Regions from separate parts of the Lelliottia sp. CFBP8978 genome, predicted to be linked through region 1. Evidence: predicted binding sites of a transcription regulator. Region 1 holds the regulator's gene; each other region holds the start of a gene.
What was found. Region 1 encodes CRP, which controls carbon source genes, mostly activating them, when cyclic AMP is high. Its sites were predicted from a motif close to ATGTGANNNNNNTCACAT; they were not measured.
Positions count from the first base shown of each region.

Region 2: the regulator CRP is predicted to act here: its motif matches at 3,334-3,351, upstream of msrB (peptide-methionine (R)-S-oxide reductase MsrB).
Region 3: the regulator CRP is predicted to act here: its motif matches at 4,219-4,236, upstream of epd (erythrose-4-phosphate dehydrogenase).

Region 1 covers NZ_CM188253.1:4,040,436-4,046,925, reverse strand. Annotated here, with positions in the region: gene argD (bifunctional acetylornithine/succinyldiaminopimelate transaminase) at 1-500, shown strand, start outside; gene SOM82_RS19085 (YccS/YhfK family putative transporter) at 554-2,641, opposite strand; gene crp (cAMP-activated global transcriptional regulator CRP) at 2,699-3,331, opposite strand; gene SOM82_RS19075 (OsmC family protein) at 3,642-4,046, shown strand; gene SOM82_RS19070 (phosphoribulokinase) at 4,112-4,981, opposite strand; gene SOM82_RS19065 (YheU family protein) at 5,012-5,230, opposite strand; gene SOM82_RS19060 (hydrolase) at 5,227-6,249, opposite strand.
Region 2 covers NZ_CM188253.1:1,792,362-1,798,851, forward strand. Annotated here, with positions in the region: gene SOM82_RS08350 (MipA/OmpV family protein) at 1-66, shown strand, start outside; gene SOM82_RS08355 (aldo/keto reductase) at 157-1,011, shown strand; gene SOM82_RS08360 (D-hexose-6-phosphate mutarotase) at 1,054-1,938, opposite strand; gene gapA (glyceraldehyde-3-phosphate dehydrogenase) at 2,133-3,128, opposite strand; gene msrB (peptide-methionine (R)-S-oxide reductase MsrB) at 3,469-3,882, shown strand; gene SOM82_RS08375 (YeaC family protein) at 3,924-4,202, shown strand; gene chiD (chitinase ChiD) at 4,333-5,589, opposite strand; gene yajD (HNH nuclease YajD) at 5,759-6,103, opposite strand; gene pncA (bifunctional nicotinamidase/pyrazinamidase) at 6,168-6,490, opposite strand, start outside.
Region 3 covers NZ_CM188253.1:3,586,940-3,593,429, reverse strand. Annotated here, with positions in the region: gene speB (agmatinase) at 10-930, shown strand; gene loiP (metalloprotease LoiP) at 1,072-1,830, opposite strand; gene tkt (transketolase) at 2,102-4,093, shown strand; gene epd (erythrose-4-phosphate dehydrogenase) at 4,431-5,450, shown strand; gene pgk (phosphoglycerate kinase) at 5,500-6,490, shown strand, end outside.

The DNA of each region.
Region 1 (6,490 bases):
ATATGCACTATGGTGTAACGCCGGATATTCTGACCAGTGCGAAAGCCCTGGGCGGCGGTTTCCCGGTGAGCGCCGTACTGACGACGCAAGAGATCGCATCAGCCTTCCACGTCGGCTCTCACGGTTCCACTTATGGCGGCAACCCGCTGGCGTGCGCGATTGCCGGAGCGGCGTTCGATATTATCAACACCCCGGAAGTGCTGAACGGCGTCAACGCGAAGCGCGAGCAGTTTGTGCAGCATCTTCAGAAGATCGACGCACAGTACGACGTGTTCAGCGATATTCGCGGCATGGGACTGTTAGTCGGTGCGGAACTGAAGCCGCAGTATAAAGGCCGCGCGCGTGACTTCCTCCATGCGGCTGCGCACGAAGGGGTGATGGTACTGAATGCCGGCCCAGATGTAATGCGCTTTGCGCCGTCGCTGGTGGTGGAAGAGCAGGATATCGAAGCCGGGATGACGCGTTTTGCCAGTGCGGTGAAGAAGATCGTTCAGGGCTAATGGAGTCGCCAGGTAGCGGCTTGGTTTTGTCCCGGAATACGGAGCCGCAAAACTTACGACGCCTTACGGCGCATAATCCGCGTCAGCCAAATGCCGTGATGCGGGCGCTGACGCCATGCGACCGACGAAATGGTGTGCATGGTGTTCAGATGTCCCAGAACGCGCTGTAAATGCTGTTCCAGCGTGCTCATAGGGCCCCAGGTGAGCGTTTCCGGTGCTTCAAGAATGTTAGAGTCTCCGGATTCCCCCGGCGCGTCATACTCCAGACGCTGCTGGCATCGCTGCAGCGCAATTTCACACGACTGCAAATAGCGCTGCGCCAGGTCCGGCGTCAGCATCGCATGCTCGCGTGCCAGCGTGGTCATGGCATTGATATGCTCGACGATAAACTGGCTATGGGTGACCCACAGCTTCATATCCGCCAGATAATGGGAATTAAAGCCCGGCTCCTGCATCGCCTGATTGAGGGAGTTAAACAGCGCGTTATGGGCCTGATTGACCTTCATGCGCTGATAGGCCAGCGGGGAAGGCTGCGGATCGTCGCTCAGAATAAGGCGAATCGCCTGCTGATCGGCCTCCAGCGCATCGTGCGCATTCTGTCGCAACAGCCCACTCTGCCACTGGGGCCACAGCCAGACCATGCCGCCAAAGGCGATCAGACAGCCAATCAACGTATCCACCAGTCGCGCGACAATATACTGTTCGCCGTTCAGCGTGAGCAATTGCAGGGTATACACCGCCGTGACGGTAAATCCGACCATCGCCCAGCCGTAGTTTTTGCGGATAATCAGATAACCCACGAGGGTGATCACCAGCATTCCTGCCAGGGCGAAGCCGTCCGGTACGTGGAAGTGCAGCGTTATGCCAGCAATCACCAGTCCTGCGACCGTGCCCGCTGCCCGGTGCAGGATCCGCACGCGGGTGGCGCCGTAGCCATTTTGCGTGACAAACAGCACCGTCATTAAAATCCAGTAGGGTTTCGGTAGATGCAGCGCCATGCCCATCAGGCTGGCAATGCTGAGCATTACGCTGATCCGCGCCGCATTGCGCAGGGCCGAGGATTTCAGGGACAAATAGCTTTTTAACGCTGGCAGCAACGGCAGGCGTTTTTGCTTATCGGCCATCAGGTCGCGGGAATAGAGGGGGCGCTGGGTGCGGAGCACGCGCGCGATGCGGCTAAAGTGCCAGGCGCAGAACTGCCCGACCGGATTGTCCGGATGCTGACGTGCGATTTTCTCCAGCGCGCCCAGCTGTTTTTCCATCGTAAAGCGCGTGGGGTAGCGGTGGTACAGAATATCGTCAGCCAGTACCCGCAGGCGCGCGGCGACCGTTTGCGCATTCCAGCGGATCACCGCTTCGGCGTGGCTGCGCTCCACCAGTTTTTGCACCTCGGCAGGATAATGCAGGCTGACGGAAATATGCTCCTGAAGATCCAGCCCGACCTGAAACGTGCGCAGCAGCCGCTTGTATTCATGATTCTTATTGGCGGCCAGCATATGGAGCTGCTGGTAGCACTGGCTAATCAGATCCACCACCTTTTGCTGGCGAGTGAGCAGCGGCGGCAGCGACTTTTCCGGATCGGTATGTTGCGTCAGCAAGGTGTATTTTGCTTCGCAATACTCCGCGAGCTGGACGTACAGCAGGCTCAGGGATTCGCGTAAGGGCTGTTCGCGCCACATCCAGAACCAGAACCAGTTGAACAATCCGTACCACAACGTGCCGAGGGCATAGATCAGCAGCGGCTCCCAGATGGGCATATTTCCGGCAAGGCTAAGGGTGAAAATCGCGGCGATGAGCGATGCGGGCAGCAGGCGCGCATGAAGCGAACTGATCTCCGCGGTGACGCCGAGCGTCATCGCCAGCACGGTTAAAATCAGCGGCAGAGGAATGTCGCGGGCAAGTAAGAGCTGCACGGCGAGGCTGCAACCGGCAAACAAACTGCCGCCAATAATCAGACGTTTGAAAAAGCGCTTATGCGGGGTGTCCAGACCGGCGATGTTACAGCAGGCAGGCACGAGAGAGAACAGCAGACCATGTTGCAGTTGGCCGAGAATCAGACCGACAGCCACGGGGAGACATAACACCAGCGTTTGCCGAAGTGCGTAGTTAACTTCCGGGTGATAAATCAGCCTGCGCCACATGGTTGCCAGAGACAAAAACGGCGTGACACCTTGCGATGGCACGCCGTCTGACCGGAATTAACGCGTTCCGTAAACCACGATAGTTTTACCGTGGGCGGAGATCAGATTCTGATCTTCCAGCATTTTCAGGATACGGCCAACGGTCTCACGAGAACACCCGACGATCTGACCAATTTCCTGACGGGTAATTTTAATTTGCATACCGTCCGGGTGGGTCATGGCGTCAGGCTGTTTCGCCAGGTTCAGCAATGTCTGTGCGATGCGGCCTGTCACGTCCAGGAAGGCAAGGTTACCCACTTTCTCGGAAGTGACCTGCAGGCGGCGAGCCATCTGCGAAGAAAGACGCATCAGAATATCCGGATTCACCTGGATCAACTGACGGAATTTCTTGTAGGAGATTTCGGCGACTTCACACGCGGTTTTTGCACGTACCCAGGCGCTACGTTCCTGGCCTTCTTCAAACAGGCCCAGTTCACCGATGAAATCACCCTGGTTCAGATAAGAAAGGATCATTTCTTTCCCTTCTTCATCCTTAATCAGCACTGCCACCGAGCCTTTGACGATGTAATACAACGTTTCCGCTTTTTCACCCTGGTGAATCAGCGTGCTCTTCGATGGGTACTTATGAATGTGGCAATGAGACAAGAACCATTCGAGAGTCGGGTCTGTTTGCGGTTTGCCAAGCACCATGCGCTGTTATCCTCTGTTATAAGCTGTCACCAGAGTCATAAATCGCATCCTGACTCTGGGGTTGCAATCGAATTCTTCCCCGTACCTGGGAATGCGGCTGTCATTTTGTTTCGCAGCCAGTAATGTTTGATGTCCTCTGCATACATGTGTAACGTCAATGTATTACTGTAGCATCCAGAGTGTTTTAGCATAGCTTTCGCCGCGTGTCTCCTGGTGTCTCGCTTCAGCATGACGCAGGTCGTCTTCCGTTGCGAGAATTGTAACGCGCGCGTAATCTGTTCGGAAAATTGCAACGTCGGAGTTAATGAATATGCAAGCGCGTGTGAAATGGGTTGAAGGTTTAACGTTCCTCGGTGAATCCGCTTCCGGACACCAGATTTTGATGGATGGTAACTCCGGTGATAAAGCGCCAAGCCCGATGGAAGTTGTGCTGATGGCCGCCGGCGGCTGTAGCGCAATCGACGTGGTTTCGATTCTGCAAAAGGGTCGCCATGAGGTGACGGACTGCGAAGTGAAGCTGACCTCCGAGCGTCGCGAAGAGGCCCCGCGCCTGTTCACGCATATCAATTTGCACTTTATCGTGACCGGGAAAGATCTGAAGGATGCGGCGGTTTCCCGCGCGGTCGATCTCTCTGCCGAGAAGTACTGCTCTGTGGCGTTAATGCTGGAAAAAGCGGTGAAAATCACGCATTCGTATGATGTGATCGAAGGCTGACTGATGGGGCATCGTGCGCACCGATGCCCTCATCGTGACCCTCTGCACGGGGAGAGGGAATAGGGTTACTCGATCTTCTTGCCTTCCATCAGTCGCTGCACCAGCGGCATCATAATCAGCTCCATCGCCAGACCCATCTTCCCGCCCGGGACCACCAATGTATTGATGTGGGAAATAAATGAGCCCTGCAGCATCGCCAGCAGCCAGGGGTAATCAATGTCTTCCAGATTGCGGAAGTGGATCACCACAAAACTCTCGTCCAGTGACGGAATGGTTTTTGCTGCGAACGGGTTTGAGGTGTCCACCGTCGGAACGCGCTGGAAGTTGATGTGGGTTCGTGAAAACTGTGGTGTCAGATAGTTGATGTAATCTTCCATTGAGCGCACGACAGAATCCATCACCGCTTCACGGGAATGGCCGCGTTCGCTCATGTCACGGGTCAGCTTCTGGATCCACTCCAGATTGACAATCGGCACCACGCCCACCAGCAGATCAACATGGCGCGCCACGTCATGCTGGGGTGTCACTACGCCGCCATGCAATCCTTCGTAGAACAGGACATCGGTGGGTTCCGGCAGCGGCTGCCACGGCGTAAACGTACCCGGAACCTGGTTCCATGGGACGGCTTCATCGTAGGTATGCAGATACTTGCGCGACTGACCTTTACCGGTGTGGCCGTAATCAATAAAGGTTTGTTCCAGCAGGCCGAAATCGTTCGCATCAGGGCCGAAATAGCTGATGTGCTTCCCTGAATCGCGGGCCTTGCGAATCGCCATATCCATTTCCGGACGGGTATAGCGGTGAAAGCTGTCACCTTCAACTTCGGCAGCATGCAAATTGAGTTGGGCGAAGATCTTGCGAAAAGCGAGGCTGGTGGTGGTGGTTCCCGCACCACTTGAACCCGTAACGGCAATAACCGGATGTCTGGCGGACATAGCAACTCCCTGACTGGAAAGATGGAACAATCAACCGCGAAACTGATTGCGCGGCATGATGTTGACGGTTTCGTGCAGTTCAGACCACACCAGCAACACCTCGCCACTTTGTAGCTGCCGTTTTACATCGGCGACCTTTTGCTCAAGCGAACGTTCATGTTCACCATAATCGGTGCCCTCGCGTAATACAAAGCTTTCAATCAGGCTATCCAGCGTTTCGGGAGCCAGATCCTGCCAGGGAATCATCATTTTTTGCCTTCCAGGTAGGGGGTTAACCAGTCGGGGATCCGCGCTTCCAGCCACATTTTTGGCCGTCGTAATGTGCCGCTGATAAAGCCGACATGGCCGCCATGCTCAGTCAGTTGATACTGTACGTTGGCGGGCAGATGTTCCGGCGCCGGAATGGAGTGATGATCCATAAACGGATCGTCTTTGGCATGGATGATCAGCGTCGGTTTGGTGATCTGATTCAGCAACGGCATGGCGCTACACTGACGATAGTAATCTATCGCGTCGGCAAAGCCGTGGATCTTCGACGTAATCAGATCGTCGAATTCACGCAGACGGCGCATACGCTTCAGCTGTTGCAGGCTAATTGGCAGCGTGTCCGGATAGGCTTTGAGCTTACGCGCCGCATTGGCTTTGAGCAAATTCAGCAGGTAGCGCTGATAGACCCGTGAAAACCCCTTTTCCATATGGTAACTGCACTGCTCAAGCATAAAGGGCGCAGAGACAATCACCGCCGCATCCAGCGGGATATCGTCACTCTCTTTTGCCAGCAGGCAGGCAAGCATGTTGCCCCCCAGCGAATAGCCGACGGCAGCCGTTGGCGCGGGGCCAAAACTGTCGGCCAGCCAGCGTAAAAACCAGGTCCCGTCTTCGGTTTCGCCGGAGTGGTAAATCCGTTTCTGGCGATTGGGCTCGCCGCTGCATCCGCGAAAATGCATCACCACGCCGAGCCAGCCGCGCTGTTTTGTCGCATGGATCAAGCCGTGGGCGTAGGGGCTGTGCAGACTCCCTTCCAGACCATGAAACACCACCAGACGCGGTTTATGCTTCGCCTGTTCAGGATCTTCGCTCCAGGCCAGATCGACAAAATCGCCGTCAGGCAAATCGAGGCGCTGCCAGTGAGGGGTAAACTGCAATCGACGACGAAGCAGCCTCGGCAGCATGGTTTGCAGGTGCGGGTTAGCCACACCGCGCATAGGAACAAATGCAGTGCTTTCGTCACTCGCGATGTCGAAGTCAGATGGGATGATGTGAGTCATAACGATGCGATATTCATTCTTGTCAGCCGTTTACTATACCTGCCGAAGTGTACTCTGTTTAAGAAAAACGAGGGGTGTTTACCTCTGATTCAGCCCTTTCTGTCTCGTCTAGCCTGTTTTCCGGCTGCGCGAACTGATCTCGATCACAAATCTTTACCTGGATTATTACTCTCAGGCTAATGATTCCGCTCTACGCTTAATTGATGCCTTTCTCACCAGAGCGCACACTTTGTTCAGCGTT
Region 2 (6,490 bases), 2.2 Mb from region 1:
GACAGTCCTATGGTCGATAAGTCCTGGGCCGGTCTCTTCTCCACAGGTGTAACGTACAGTTTCTGATTGTGCACTTTCATAGTGCATTCTGTGCATCGCAACGGGGCGCTTGCGCCCCGTTTGCTTTAGTGTGGTGCGACTCAACAGGAGAGACGAATGAGCGAAAAAACCGTAACCTTTGCTGAACATATCACCGTGCCTGCGATTGGGCAGGGAACCTGGTACATGGGAGAGAACGCCGGTCAGCGGCAAACCGAAGTGGCTGCACTGCGAGCGGGCATCGAACGTGGCCTTACGCTGATTGATACCGCTGAGATGTACGCGGAAGGCGGCGCAGAAGAGGTGGTTGGCGAAGCGATAAAAGGGCTGCGCGAAAAAGTTTTTCTGGTGTCCAAAGTCTATCCGTGGAATGCCGGTGGGGAAAAGGGTATTGCGGCCTGTGACGCCAGTCTGCGTCGCCTGGGAACCGATCATATCGATCTTTACCTCTTGCACTGGCGTGGGAACATCCCTCTCGAAGAGACAGTCGCTCTGATGGAAAAGTTACAGCAGCAGGGCAAAATTGGCCGCTGGGGCGTCTCGAATCTGGATCATGAGGATATGCAGGCGTTATGGGGAGTCGATGGGGGTTCCGCCTGTGCCACCAATCAGGTGCTCTATCATCTGGCCTCACGCGGTATTGAATACGATCTGCTGCCGTGGTGTCAGAAACAACGGATCCCGGTTATGGCGTACTGTCCGCTGGCGCAGGCCGGACGGTTACGTTCTGGCTTGATGAATCACCCAGTAGTGAATGAGATTGCGCGTCAGCATCGCGCCAGCGCGGCGCAAATCCTGCTCGCGTGGGTGATAAGCCATCAGGGCGTCATCGCGATCCCGAAAGCGTCTTCAGTCGAACATGTAAAAGAAAATGCGGACGCACTGGAGATAACGCTGAGCGGCGAAGCCTTAGCCGCGCTGGATTCTGCTTTCCCGGCGCCGGGCGGTAAAACACGGCTGGATGTGGTGTAAGATTTTGCACCCTCTCCTGCGAAGGAGAGGGTGGGGATGGCATCAGCGTTTAACGATCCTGATGGTTTGTCCCAGACGGGATGGCGTGTTCGCGGTCGTTTTCTGCGCAGCGGTCACGCAAGCGGTCTCGACGCAAACAAACGTCTTGTAGCCGTCATCCGGCACGTCCGCCATGCTCACGGAGAGCGCCGGACCCGGGTTCCAGCCCACCACGTTGCTGTGATGGTGATGGCCCACTTCAATGTCACGCTGAAGCGCTGCGTCATGGATAACACTGCTGTTTTCCGGATTCAGATAAACGCGATCGGTACGATCCGGGAAGGTCTGCACGCCATCGCTCAGTTTGCCTTCTTTGGCGTTATCCACTTTGTCGATAAAGCGCTCACCCAGCCCACTGACGTTGACCTCGGCAATATCGCCAACGTTGAAATAGGTGTGGAGCGCGGAGTAGGTTTCGAACTCGCCGTGGGCTTCCAGCTCGATATCGCAGGTTTTACCCAGTGTAAAGTGGGCATACAGCGTGAAGTCGTGCGGCCAGAGCTGGCGGGTTTCATCATTGCTTTGCAGCTCAAAAGTCAGTTTTACGCCGTTATCATCTTCCTGATGGGTTTTCAGCGTCCACTGTTGGTTACGGGCAAAGCCGTGGGCAGGCAAGCCCTGCTGCGCAGCCGGGCCAAACCACGGCCAGCAGATCGGAACACCACCACGAATCGCCGCACCTTTTTTGAATGATGTGGCGGCGCTCAGCCACAAACCTTCCTCTTCGCCTTCTGGTTTCCAGGAGAGCAGGTGTGCGCCGTTGAGTGCAACCGAGGCTTTAACACGCGGATGATCGACGACAATAATGTCGGCTTCGTCAATCTGGCGGCGGGAGAGTACAGGGGTAAGTTGTTCGACTACCGGAAGTGCAAAAATTTTATCAATCATTACGCAATCCTTCGTGAGTAATACACTAAATCATGGACGTTGCATCAAGGCGGCAAGCCTGAGGAGTGTCGGGGCATAGATAACTATGTGACCGAATTCCGATGGTGAAGCCAACGCAGAGGCAGCTTTCAGGATGATATGTATATAAAAAAGGCGACCGAGGTCGCCTTTTTGGATCAGTGTCTCATCTCAACTTATTTGGAGATGTGAGCGATCAGGTCCAGTACTTTGTTAGAGTAGCCGGTTTCGTTGTCGTACCAGGAAACCAGTTTCACGAAGTTGTCGTTCAGTGCGATACCCGCTTTAGCATCGAACACGGAAGTGCACACTTCGCCGTTGAAATCGGTAGAGACAACGTCGTCTTCGGTGTAACCCAGAACGCCTTTCATTGGGCCTTCGGAAGCAGCTTTGATTGCTTTCTTAATTTCTTCATAAGAAGCAGCTTTTTCCAGACGAACAGTCAGGTCAACAACGGATACGTTCGGAGTAGGAACGCGGAACGCCATACCAGTCAGTTTACCGTTCAGCTCTGGCAGCACAACGCCTACCGCTTTAGCAGCGCCGGTAGAAGAAGGGATGATGTTCTGAGCTGCGCCACGGCCGCCGCGCCAGTCTTTGTGAGACGGGCCATCAACAGTTTTCTGAGTAGCGGTAGTTGCGTGAACAGTGGTCATCAGGCCTTCAACGATACCGAAGTTGTCGTTGATAACTTTAGCCAGTGGTGCCAGGCAGTTGGTGGTGCAGGAAGCGTTAGAAACGATGTCCTGGCCAGCATATTTTTCGAAGTTAGCACCTTTAACGAACATCGGAGTGTTGTCTTTGGAAGGACCAGTCAGAACAACTTTCTTCGCGCCAGCGGTGATGTGCTTACGAGCAGTTTCGTCGGTCAGGAAGATACCGGTAGCTTCAGCAACAACGTCAACACCGATTTCGTTCCATTTCAGGTTAGCTGGGTCTTTTTCAGCAGTAACACGGATGGTTTTGCCGTTAACAACCAGGTGGCCGTCTTTCACTTCAACGGTGCCGTTGAAACGACCGTGAGTTGAGTCGTACTTCAGCATGTACGCCATGTATTCAGCGTCCAACAGATCGTTGATACCAACGATTTCGATGTCAGAACGTTCCTGAGCAGCACGGAAAACAATACGGCCGATACGGCCAAAACCGTTGATACCTACTTTGATAGTCATATATTCCACCAGCTATTTGTTAGTGAATAAAAGGTTGCCTGTAAAATTACAAAAACCTTACGCAGCGTCAAGCGGAATCGTGTCAATCATTGCGACAAATCAATCCTGCGCATAACCTTTGTGCGACTGACCGCCTCACTTTCCCTTTGAGCTAGCAACCACATGGGGGCTGCGCCCGGAATTTTAAAGGGCCAACAGGATAAAAATGTGAACAAGATCACAATTGCCCGTCTGCTATACCGCAACGCATAAGTTTAGAACAAAAGTTCACACTTCAGTGTTAATGTTTTGTTAGAATTCGCGGATAAAGGTGTCTGTTTATACAGCGAGATGTGAGCATATGTCGAATCAACGTAATCCTGACGAACTGAAAAAAAATCTGACAGAAATGCAGTTCTATGTGACGCAGAACCATGGCACAGAGCCCCCATTTACCGGGCGTTTGCTGCACAATAAGCGTGAGGGTGTTTACCACTGCCTGGTCTGCGACGCCCCTCTGTTTAATTCGCAAACAAAATACGATTCCGGCTGCGGCTGGCCGAGCTTCTATGAGCCGGTGAGCGATGACGCAATACGTTACCTGCAGGACTCCACGCACGGTATGCAGCGTACCGAAATTCGTTGCGGTAACTGCGATGCCCACCTTGGTCACGTCTTCCCGGATGGCCCTCAGCCAACGGGCGAGCGTTTCTGCGTCAATTCCGCCTCAATGAGCTTCTCAGACGATGAAAACGGCGAGCAGACGAAAGGTTGAAGAAACGATTCAGCAAATTATTCCTTCAGAGCGGGTTTTCCATGAATATTGATGACATGATTAACGGTATGACGCCGGAAGTGTATCAGCGTCTGGTCACGGCAGTGGAGCTGGGTAAATGGCCTGATGGGGTGGCGCTGACCGCCGAGCAAAAAGAGAACAGTCTGCAGCTGGTCATGCTCTGGCAGGCGCGTAACAACACCGACGCGCAGCACATGACTATCGACACGAAAGGGCAGATGGTGATGAAAAGTAAGCGAGAACTGAAGGAAGATTTTGGTATTACGCCCAAACCGATTGCGACGCTGAAGATGCAGTAACGCCAGGCCGGGCAGGCGCTATCGCCGCCCGGCGGAAACGCCAGAGCGGCCTGAACTTCTCCGTCACACCCTCTCCCCGTAGAAGAGGGCGCAAATACCGAAACGGCAACCCGATGTTGCCGTTTTGCGTTTACCTTTGTTTAATGCCCAGAGATGTCGCCAACTGCTTCGCCAGCTGGTTCTGGTCGTCCGCGCCATACTCCCAGAACATTGCACCGCCCAGACCTTTCTCTTTGATGTACTGCGCTTTCAGGTCAACGGAACGCGGGTTTTCATACGACAGAGCAAACAACTCCTTTCCCTGCGCCGATGTTATCGACAGCCACGGCACCTTCGCCTGATCGTCCCAGTGCTCAGTAAAACGTTTCTGCGGATCGTTAATCAGCTTGCTGACAATATCGTTGTACTTCACGTAGGTGTCTTTAGTGAGATCATAGCCCAGCGCCTTGAACATCCCGATCTCCTGCGCGCCAAAGTACGGCTGCGTCACCGGATTTTTTTCGGCGTCCGCTTTTGTCCAGTCGATGCCTGGCTCAACGCTTCGTTTCGGTACCCGGCCATAAAAACCGATCCCCAGATTCATCTGCTCGGGTTTTAATCCGGCGGCAAGATAGTTATTGACCACAAAATCAGCGCTGTATTTATCGGCTGCCGCCACCGTCGGCCATTGCGTTGAGTCATACAGATTCGAGTTAAAATACTGCGTGCCATAGGCCATATCGTAAGTCATCAGATTGATGTAGTTCAGATACGGCGCGATGGCTTTCACGTCCACCCAGCTTTTCGGACTTTCCGCATTCGCGCCCAGGGCAACGGTCACTAATTTCTCTTTTGGTAACGCTTCACGGATCTCTTTCAGCAGGGCGGTGAAATTATCTTTATCGGCCGGCTGTTTATCGACCAGCCCCCATGCGCCGTTTACCGGATATTCCCAGTCGAGATCAATGCCATCCAGACCATAGGTTTTGACGATCTCTTGCACAGAGCGGATAAACACGGCGCGGCTCTCTTTATTATCCGCAGCACCGGAAAACCCTCTGGCTCCCCAGCCCCCGACTGAAAGCAGGACTTTCAGATGCGGGTTCTGCTTACGCAGCTCAGGTATTTTGCGCAGATCGGCGATCACTTTTGGTGACAGCCAGATTTGATGTAATTTGCTGGCGTCCTTCAGCGCAGCATTGGTTTCCCCCGCCTCGTTGTTATAGATAAGACCAAACGAGTAATTGAGGTGGGTAATCTGACGAACGTCCAGTTTGTCGATATCGCCACCGGGGCCGGCAGTGACGTCACCGCCGCCATTGAAATAGCCCACGGACATCATGTCAGCGGCAAAAATGTACGGCGCGCAGAGCAGGGGTAAGGCTGCCAGAACAGGCAATAGTTTCATAACGGATCCTCTTTGACTCAAAAAAGTACGTCGCACCAGGGGTGTGACAAAAAACAGCCAAATGAGAATAGCAGTGCCGCTTCGTTGGTGTTGCGAGGGAGTTCACTTTATGTGAAAACGGGGGGGTTGCCGGGTAGCGTTGTGGCTTTACCCGGCCAACAGTCTGAGGTTACTTTTTATTAATCATTGATTTGAGATTCGCAAACGGATTGTAGGTCGCTTCCCCGACGCTCTTCTGCGCATCTTCTCCAGCGACTACCGTCGAGCCATACTGGTCGGCTTCGGTGTATTTGGAGTGCTCATGATCGTGACAGAACAGGCACAACATCTCCCAGTTACTGCCATCTTCCGGGTTATTCGAATGATCGTGGTCGATGTGATGCACGGTCAACTCGCGAAGATTGGAATAGACAAACTCGCGACTACAACGTCCGCACACCCAGGGAAAAAGTTTAAGCGCCTTTTCCCGGTAACCGACCTCAAGCCGCGCGTAATTTTTGGGGATAAAAGCCATCAGATTTACGCCTCTTGCATAAGAAAACCAGCGATATCAGCCTCTGATATCGCTGAATGAATATTCACGCCTGCGTCTCTTCCCAGTCTGCCAGCGTATACAGTGTCGCACCGGCGGTGGACATCTCCATAAAGGCCAGGGCGCTGTCCTGGGGCGTAATATTAACACCCCGACAGCCATCAGTGATCACGCTAACGCGATAGCCCAGTTTCAGGGCATCGAGAACGGTGTACTTCACGCAATAATCAGTGGCCAGTCCCATCACGATCAGTTCGCTGATTTCGTGATGGCGGAGCCACGCGTCCAGGGCGGTTTTCTGACGATGACCGTTATCGAAAAACGCGCTGTAGCTGTCGATACGCGGGTTTTCCCCTTTATGGAACACCG
Region 3 (6,490 bases), 450 kb from region 1:
GGTCAGGACATGAGCACTTTAGGTCATCAGTACGATAACTCTCTGGTATCTAACGCGTTTGGTTTTTTACGTCTTCCGATGAACTTCCAGCCGTACGATAGCGACGCGGATTGGGTGATCACCGGTGTTCCGTTTGATATGGCCACTTCTGGTCGTGCCGGTGGCCGTCACGGTCCGGCGGCGATCCGTCAGGTTTCCACTAATCTGGCCTGGGAACATAACCGTTTCCCGTGGAACTTCGACATGCGCGAGCGTCTGAACGTCGTTGACTGCGGCGATCTGGTGTATGCCTTCGGCGATGCGCGTGAAATGAGCGAAAAATTGCAGGCACACGCAGAGAAACTGCTGGCGGCAGGTAAGCGTATGCTCTCTTTTGGCGGTGACCACTTTGTGACGCTGCCGCTGCTGCGCGCGCATGCGAAGCACTTTGGCAAAATGGCGCTGGTGCATTTCGATGCCCATACCGACACCTACGCGAACGGCTGCGAGTTTGATCATGGCACCATGTTCTACACCGCACCGAACGAAGGCCTGATCGATCCAAACCACTCGGTGCAGATTGGTATCCGTACTGAGTTTGATAAAGACAATGGCTTTACCGTGCTGGACGCAGGTCAGGTGAACGATCGCGGCGTGGACGATATTATTGCTCAGGTTAAACAGATCGTCGGTGATATGCCTGTCTATCTGACTTTTGACATTGATTGCCTGGATCCGGCGTTTGCTCCGGGTACCGGTACACCGGTTATCGGCGGCTTGACCTCCGATCGCGCAATCAAACTGGTTCGCGGTTTGAAAGATCTGAATATCGTCGGGATGGATGTTGTGGAAGTGGCTCCGGCCTACGACCAGTCTGAAATTACTGCGCTGGCCGCTGCGACGCTGGCTCTGGAAATGCTCTATATCCAGGCGGCGAAGAAAGGCGAGTAATCAGGGCCATTTGATTCGCCATTTTGAATCCGGGCAGCGCTCGCCATCCTCACGTACTCTCTGTACGCTCCGCTGGCTGCGCGCTGTCCGTGTCCAAACTGACTTCGCCAATAACCTCTAATTAATTATTGGCGTTGCTTTTCACTTAATCCCATCTGCCGTCATGCGATCGCGAATATGCTGCGCGCGTTCAGCCGAGGCTGGGTGATCGTCAAACATCGAGCTTTGACGGCCTGCTTCCAGTTTCGCCAGTTTCTCGAAGCTGGTTGCTAAACCTGACGGATTAATTCCGCGTTTGCGCAACAGATCGTAAGAGTAGTCATCTGCTTCGGATTCCTGACGCTGGGAGAACTGGGAGTTGACCAGCTTTTCGCCCACATCGCCAAGCTGGGATTGCGACAGACTGCCGACGATACCGCCAGCGGACGCTGCTGCTGCACGTACAGCGTTAGTGCCTAACGCAACCTGCATCCCTTTCTTCACGTGACCGAGTGCGACGTGGCCCATTTCATGGCCGATTACCGCTTCGACTTCGTTATCCGTCATCATATCCATCAGCCCGCTGTAGACGCGGATACAGCCGTTGGCCATCGCAAACGCGTTGACATCTTTCGCCATGTAGACTTTGTAATTGACGGGCTGACCGTTGATGTTATCGCCAAGCGCGGCGGCAATCTTATTCAGACGTTGCGCATACGTACTGTTGGCGGGGGCAATGGTCGCTTTGCCGTCCATCTCTTTACAGGCCTGATCGCTGAGCGCTTTGACCTGTTCGTCGCTCAGGGAATACGCCTGGAAAGCTTCCGCGCCGGAACTCATAAGACCGTTAGAATCCATATTCTGACAGCCGCTAAGCAGGATCGTCGTACCTAAGGCCAGCGCTATTGCTCGCATTTTCATGATGTTGCTTCCGCACCCGTTGATCTGAAAAAAGTCTGAAAAATTTACGGCAGCGAAGCCGTAGTCGGGCTAAGTATAAGGAATATCGGGAGGCGCGGGCGAGTAGATTGCGCAACATGCGAGCATGATCCAGAGATTTCTTAAACGGCAAAAGAATGCTCCATGTACATGCTTTGTCGCTTGGGTTACATTGTTGGCACTTTTTTCTGGCATAGCCCAAAACGCGCTGTCGTCAAGGGCATGGCCTTTAACAGTCCGATCTGGAGTTTAAATGTCCTCACGTAAAGAGCTTGCTAATGCCATTCGTGCGCTGAGCATGGACGCAGTACAGAAAGCCAAATCCGGTCACCCGGGTGCCCCTATGGGTATGGCTGACATTGCCGAAGTCCTGTGGCGTGATTTTCTGAACCATAACCCACAGAATCCGTCATGGGCTGACCGTGACCGTTTCGTGCTGTCCAACGGCCATGGCTCCATGCTGATCTATAGCCTGCTGCACCTCACTGGCTATGCGCTGCCAATCGAAGAACTGAAAAACTTCCGTCAACTGCACTCCAAAACTCCGGGTCACCCAGAAGTGGGATACACCGCTGGCGTTGAGACCACTACCGGTCCGCTGGGTCAGGGTATTGCGAATGCGGTTGGTATGGCGATTGCTGAGAAAACGTTGGCGGCGCAGTTCAACCGTCCTGGCCACGACATCGTTGACCACTTCACCTATGCATTCATGGGCGACGGTTGCATGATGGAAGGCATTTCTCACGAAGTGTGCTCCCTGGCAGGGACTCTGAAGCTGGGTAAACTGGTCGCATTCTACGATGACAACGGCATCTCCATTGATGGTCACGTTGAAGGCTGGTTCACTGATGACACCGCTAAGCGTTTTGAAGCTTACGGCTGGCACGTAGTGCGTGGCGTTGATGGCCACAATGCTGATTCGATTAAACGTGCAGTTGAAGAAGCGCGCGCGGTTACCGATAAACCGTCCCTGCTGATGTGCAAAACCATCATTGGTTTCGGTTCCCCAAATAAAGCGGGTACGCACGATTCTCACGGCGCGCCTTTGGGCGATGCAGAAATTGCACTGACCCGCGAACAGCTGGGTTGGAAACACGCGCCATTTGAAATTCCGTCTGAGATTTACGCTCAGTGGGATGCGAAAGAAGCGGGTCAGGCGAAAGAGTCCGCCTGGAACGAGAAGTTCGCTGCCTATGCCAAAGCCTTCCCTCAGGAAGCGGCTGAATTCACCCGTCGTATGAAAGGTGACATGCCGGAAGATTTCGATGCGAAAGCGAAAGAGATCATCGCGAATCTGCAGGCTAACCCTGCAAAAATCGCCAGCCGTAAAGCGTCTCAGAATGCAATTGAAGCGTTCGGTCCGCTGCTGCCAGAATTGCTGGGCGGTTCCGCTGACCTGGCTCCGTCTAACCTGACTATCTGGTCTGGTTCTAAAGCGATCAACGAAGATACCGCTGGCAACTACATCCATTACGGTGTGCGCGAATTCGGTATGACCGCGATCGCGAACGGTATCTCTCTGCACGGTGGTTTCCTGCCGTACACTTCTACCTTCCTGATGTTCGTCGAATACGCACGTAACGCTGTTCGTATGGCTGCGCTGATGAAACAGCGTCAGGTGATGGTCTATACCCACGACTCAATCGGTCTGGGTGAAGACGGCCCGACTCACCAGCCGGTTGAGCAGGTGGCTTCTCTGCGCGTGACGCCAAACATGTCCACATGGCGTCCATGTGACCAGGTTGAGTCTGCGGTGGCGTGGAAATATGGCGTTGAGCGTCAGGACGGTCCTACCGCGCTGATCCTCTCTCGTCAGAACCTGGCACAGCAGGATCGTACCGAAGAGCAGCTGGCTAACATCGCTCGTGGTGGTTATGTGCTGAAAGACTGCGCGGGTCAGCCACAGCTGATTATCATCGCGACCGGTTCTGAAGTGGAACTGGCTGTGGCATCGTGGGATAAACTGTCTGCCGAAGGCGTGAAAGCGCGCGTGGTCTCCATGCCGTCTACCGACGCGTTCGACAAACAGGATGCGGCATACCGCGAATCCGTACTGCCGAAAGCTGTTTCTGCTCGCGTGGCAGTGGAAGCGGGTATCGCTGACTACTGGTTCAAATATGTCGGTCTGAACGGCGCGATCGTTGGGATGACCACCTTTGGTGAATCTGCACCAGCAGAACTGCTGTTCGAAGAGTTCGGCTTCACCGTTGAGAACGTCGTCGCGAAAGCCAAAGAGCTGCTGTAATTGCGCTCATGCCCGCTGGCGATTTGCTGCGCGGGTAAATGAAATTCAAGCCGGACATCTGTCCGGCTTTTTTGTGTCCGCTATTCCAGGACAGTGTAAATCCATTGTGAATTATTCCATCAAAAATGTGACGCATGTCATATAGCTGGCTTATTGGGTGGGACGAACATTCCTTTTATTTCCCGTTTCGCTTATTCTTGCTGAAGCGTTTCAGTCGATTATTTGTTCGACAATTGACCAATCAGTCGCAGTTTGTGACAGGCGAGGATTCCCCTCTGAGCGTTGCTGCATTACTCTTTCAGCCACCTCAACTCAGGGATAGCCTTGCAGGAGACCTATGACCGTACGCGTAGCGATTAATGGCTTCGGTCGCATAGGACGCAACGTGGTTCGTGCTTTATATGAATCCGGGCGTCGTGCGGAGATCACCGTAGTGGCAGTCAATGAACTGGCGGATGCTGCGGGTATGGCGCATTTATTGAAATACGATACCAGCCACGGACGCTTTGCCTGGGATATTCGCCAGGAGAGAGAACAGCTGTTCGTGGGTGACGATGTCATTCGCGTATTGCATGAGCCCAGCATTGAACATCTGCCGTGGCGCGAATTGGGTGTGGATGTGGTTCTTGACTGTACCGGCGTCTACGGTAACCGCGAACACGGTGAGGCGCATCTGGCTGCCGGTGCGAAAAAAGTTCTGTTTTCCCATCCCGGCGGTAACGATCTTGATGCGACGGTCGTCTACGGCGTAAATCATCAAGAACTGCAAGCCGAACACCGTATTGTCTCCAATGCTTCCTGCACCACCAACTGCATTATTCCGGTCATTAAACTGTTAGACGATGCCTATGGCATTGAATGGGGCACCGTCACCACGATCCACTCTGCGATGCACGATCAACAGGTCATTGATGCCTATCACCCGGATCTGCGTCGCACGCGCGCGGCGAGTCAGTCCATTATTCCGGTGGATACCAAACTGGCGGCGGGGATCACCCGTATTTTTCCGCAGTTTAACGACCGATTTGAAGCCATTGCGGTTCGCGTGCCGACGATAAATGTCACCGCAATTGACCTTAGCGTGACGGTCAAAAAACCGGTAAAAGCTAGTGAAGTCAACCTGTTGCTGCAAAAAGCGGCACAGGGTGCATTTCATGGTATAGTTGACTATACGGAATTACCGTTGGTCTCAGTAGATTTTAACCACGATCCGCACAGTGCCATTGTCGATGGCACGCAAACGCGGGTCAGCGGTGCTCACCTCATCAAAACGCTGGTGTGGTGTGATAATGAATGGGGTTTTGCTAACAGAATGCTCGACACCACGTTAGCAATGGCCGCGCAAGGTTTCAGGTAGAGCGCAGAATGCGCTTGCAAAACTTTAAGAATCAACGAGAGGATTCACCATGTCTGTAATTAAGATGACCGATCTGGATCTGGCAGGTAAACGCGTTTTCATCCGTGCTGATCTGAACGTACCCGTTAAAGATGGCAAAGTGACCAGCGACGCGCGTATCCGTGCTTCCCTGCCAACCATCGAACTGGCACTGAAGCAAGGCGCGAAAGTGATGGTTACGTCTCACCTGGGTCGTCCGACCGAAGGCGAGTACAACGAAGAATTCTCTCTGCTGCCGGTTGTTAACTACCTGAAAGACAAACTGTCTGCTCCGGTACGCCTGGTGAAAGATTACCTGGATGGCGTAGAAGTCGCTGCAGGTGAACTGGTGGTTCTGGAAAACGTTCGCTTCAACAAAGGCGAAAAGAAAGACGACGAAACGCTGTCCAAAAAATACGCGGCACTGTGTGACGTGTTCGTAATGGATGCGTTCGGTACGGCTCACCGTGCTCAGGCTTCTACCCACGGTATCGGTAAATTCGCAGACGTCGCTTGCGCAGGTCCACTGCTGGCTGACGAACTGGAAGCACTGGGTAAAGCACTGAAAGAACCTGCTCGTCCAATGGTTGCCATCGTCGGTGGTTCTAAAGTTTCTACCAAACTGACCGTTCTGGATTCTCTGTCCAAAATCGCTGACCAGCTGATCGTTGGCGGCGGTATTGCGAACACCTTCGTTGCCGCTCAAGGCCACAACGTAGGTAAATCCCTGTACGAAGCAGACCTGGTTGACGAAGCAAAACGTCTGCTGACCACTTGCGATATCCCGGTCCCGACTGACGTTCGTGTAGCGACTGAGTTCTCTGAAACGGCGACCGCAACCCTGAAATCTGTTAACGACATCAAAGATGAAGAGCAGATTCTGGACCTGGGCGACGTGTCTGCACAGAAACTGGCAGACATCCTGAAAAACGCGAAAACCATTCTGTGGAATGGCCCGGTTGGCGTGTTCGAGTTCCCTAACTTCCGTAAAGGGACTGAAATCGTGGCTAACGCTATCGCAG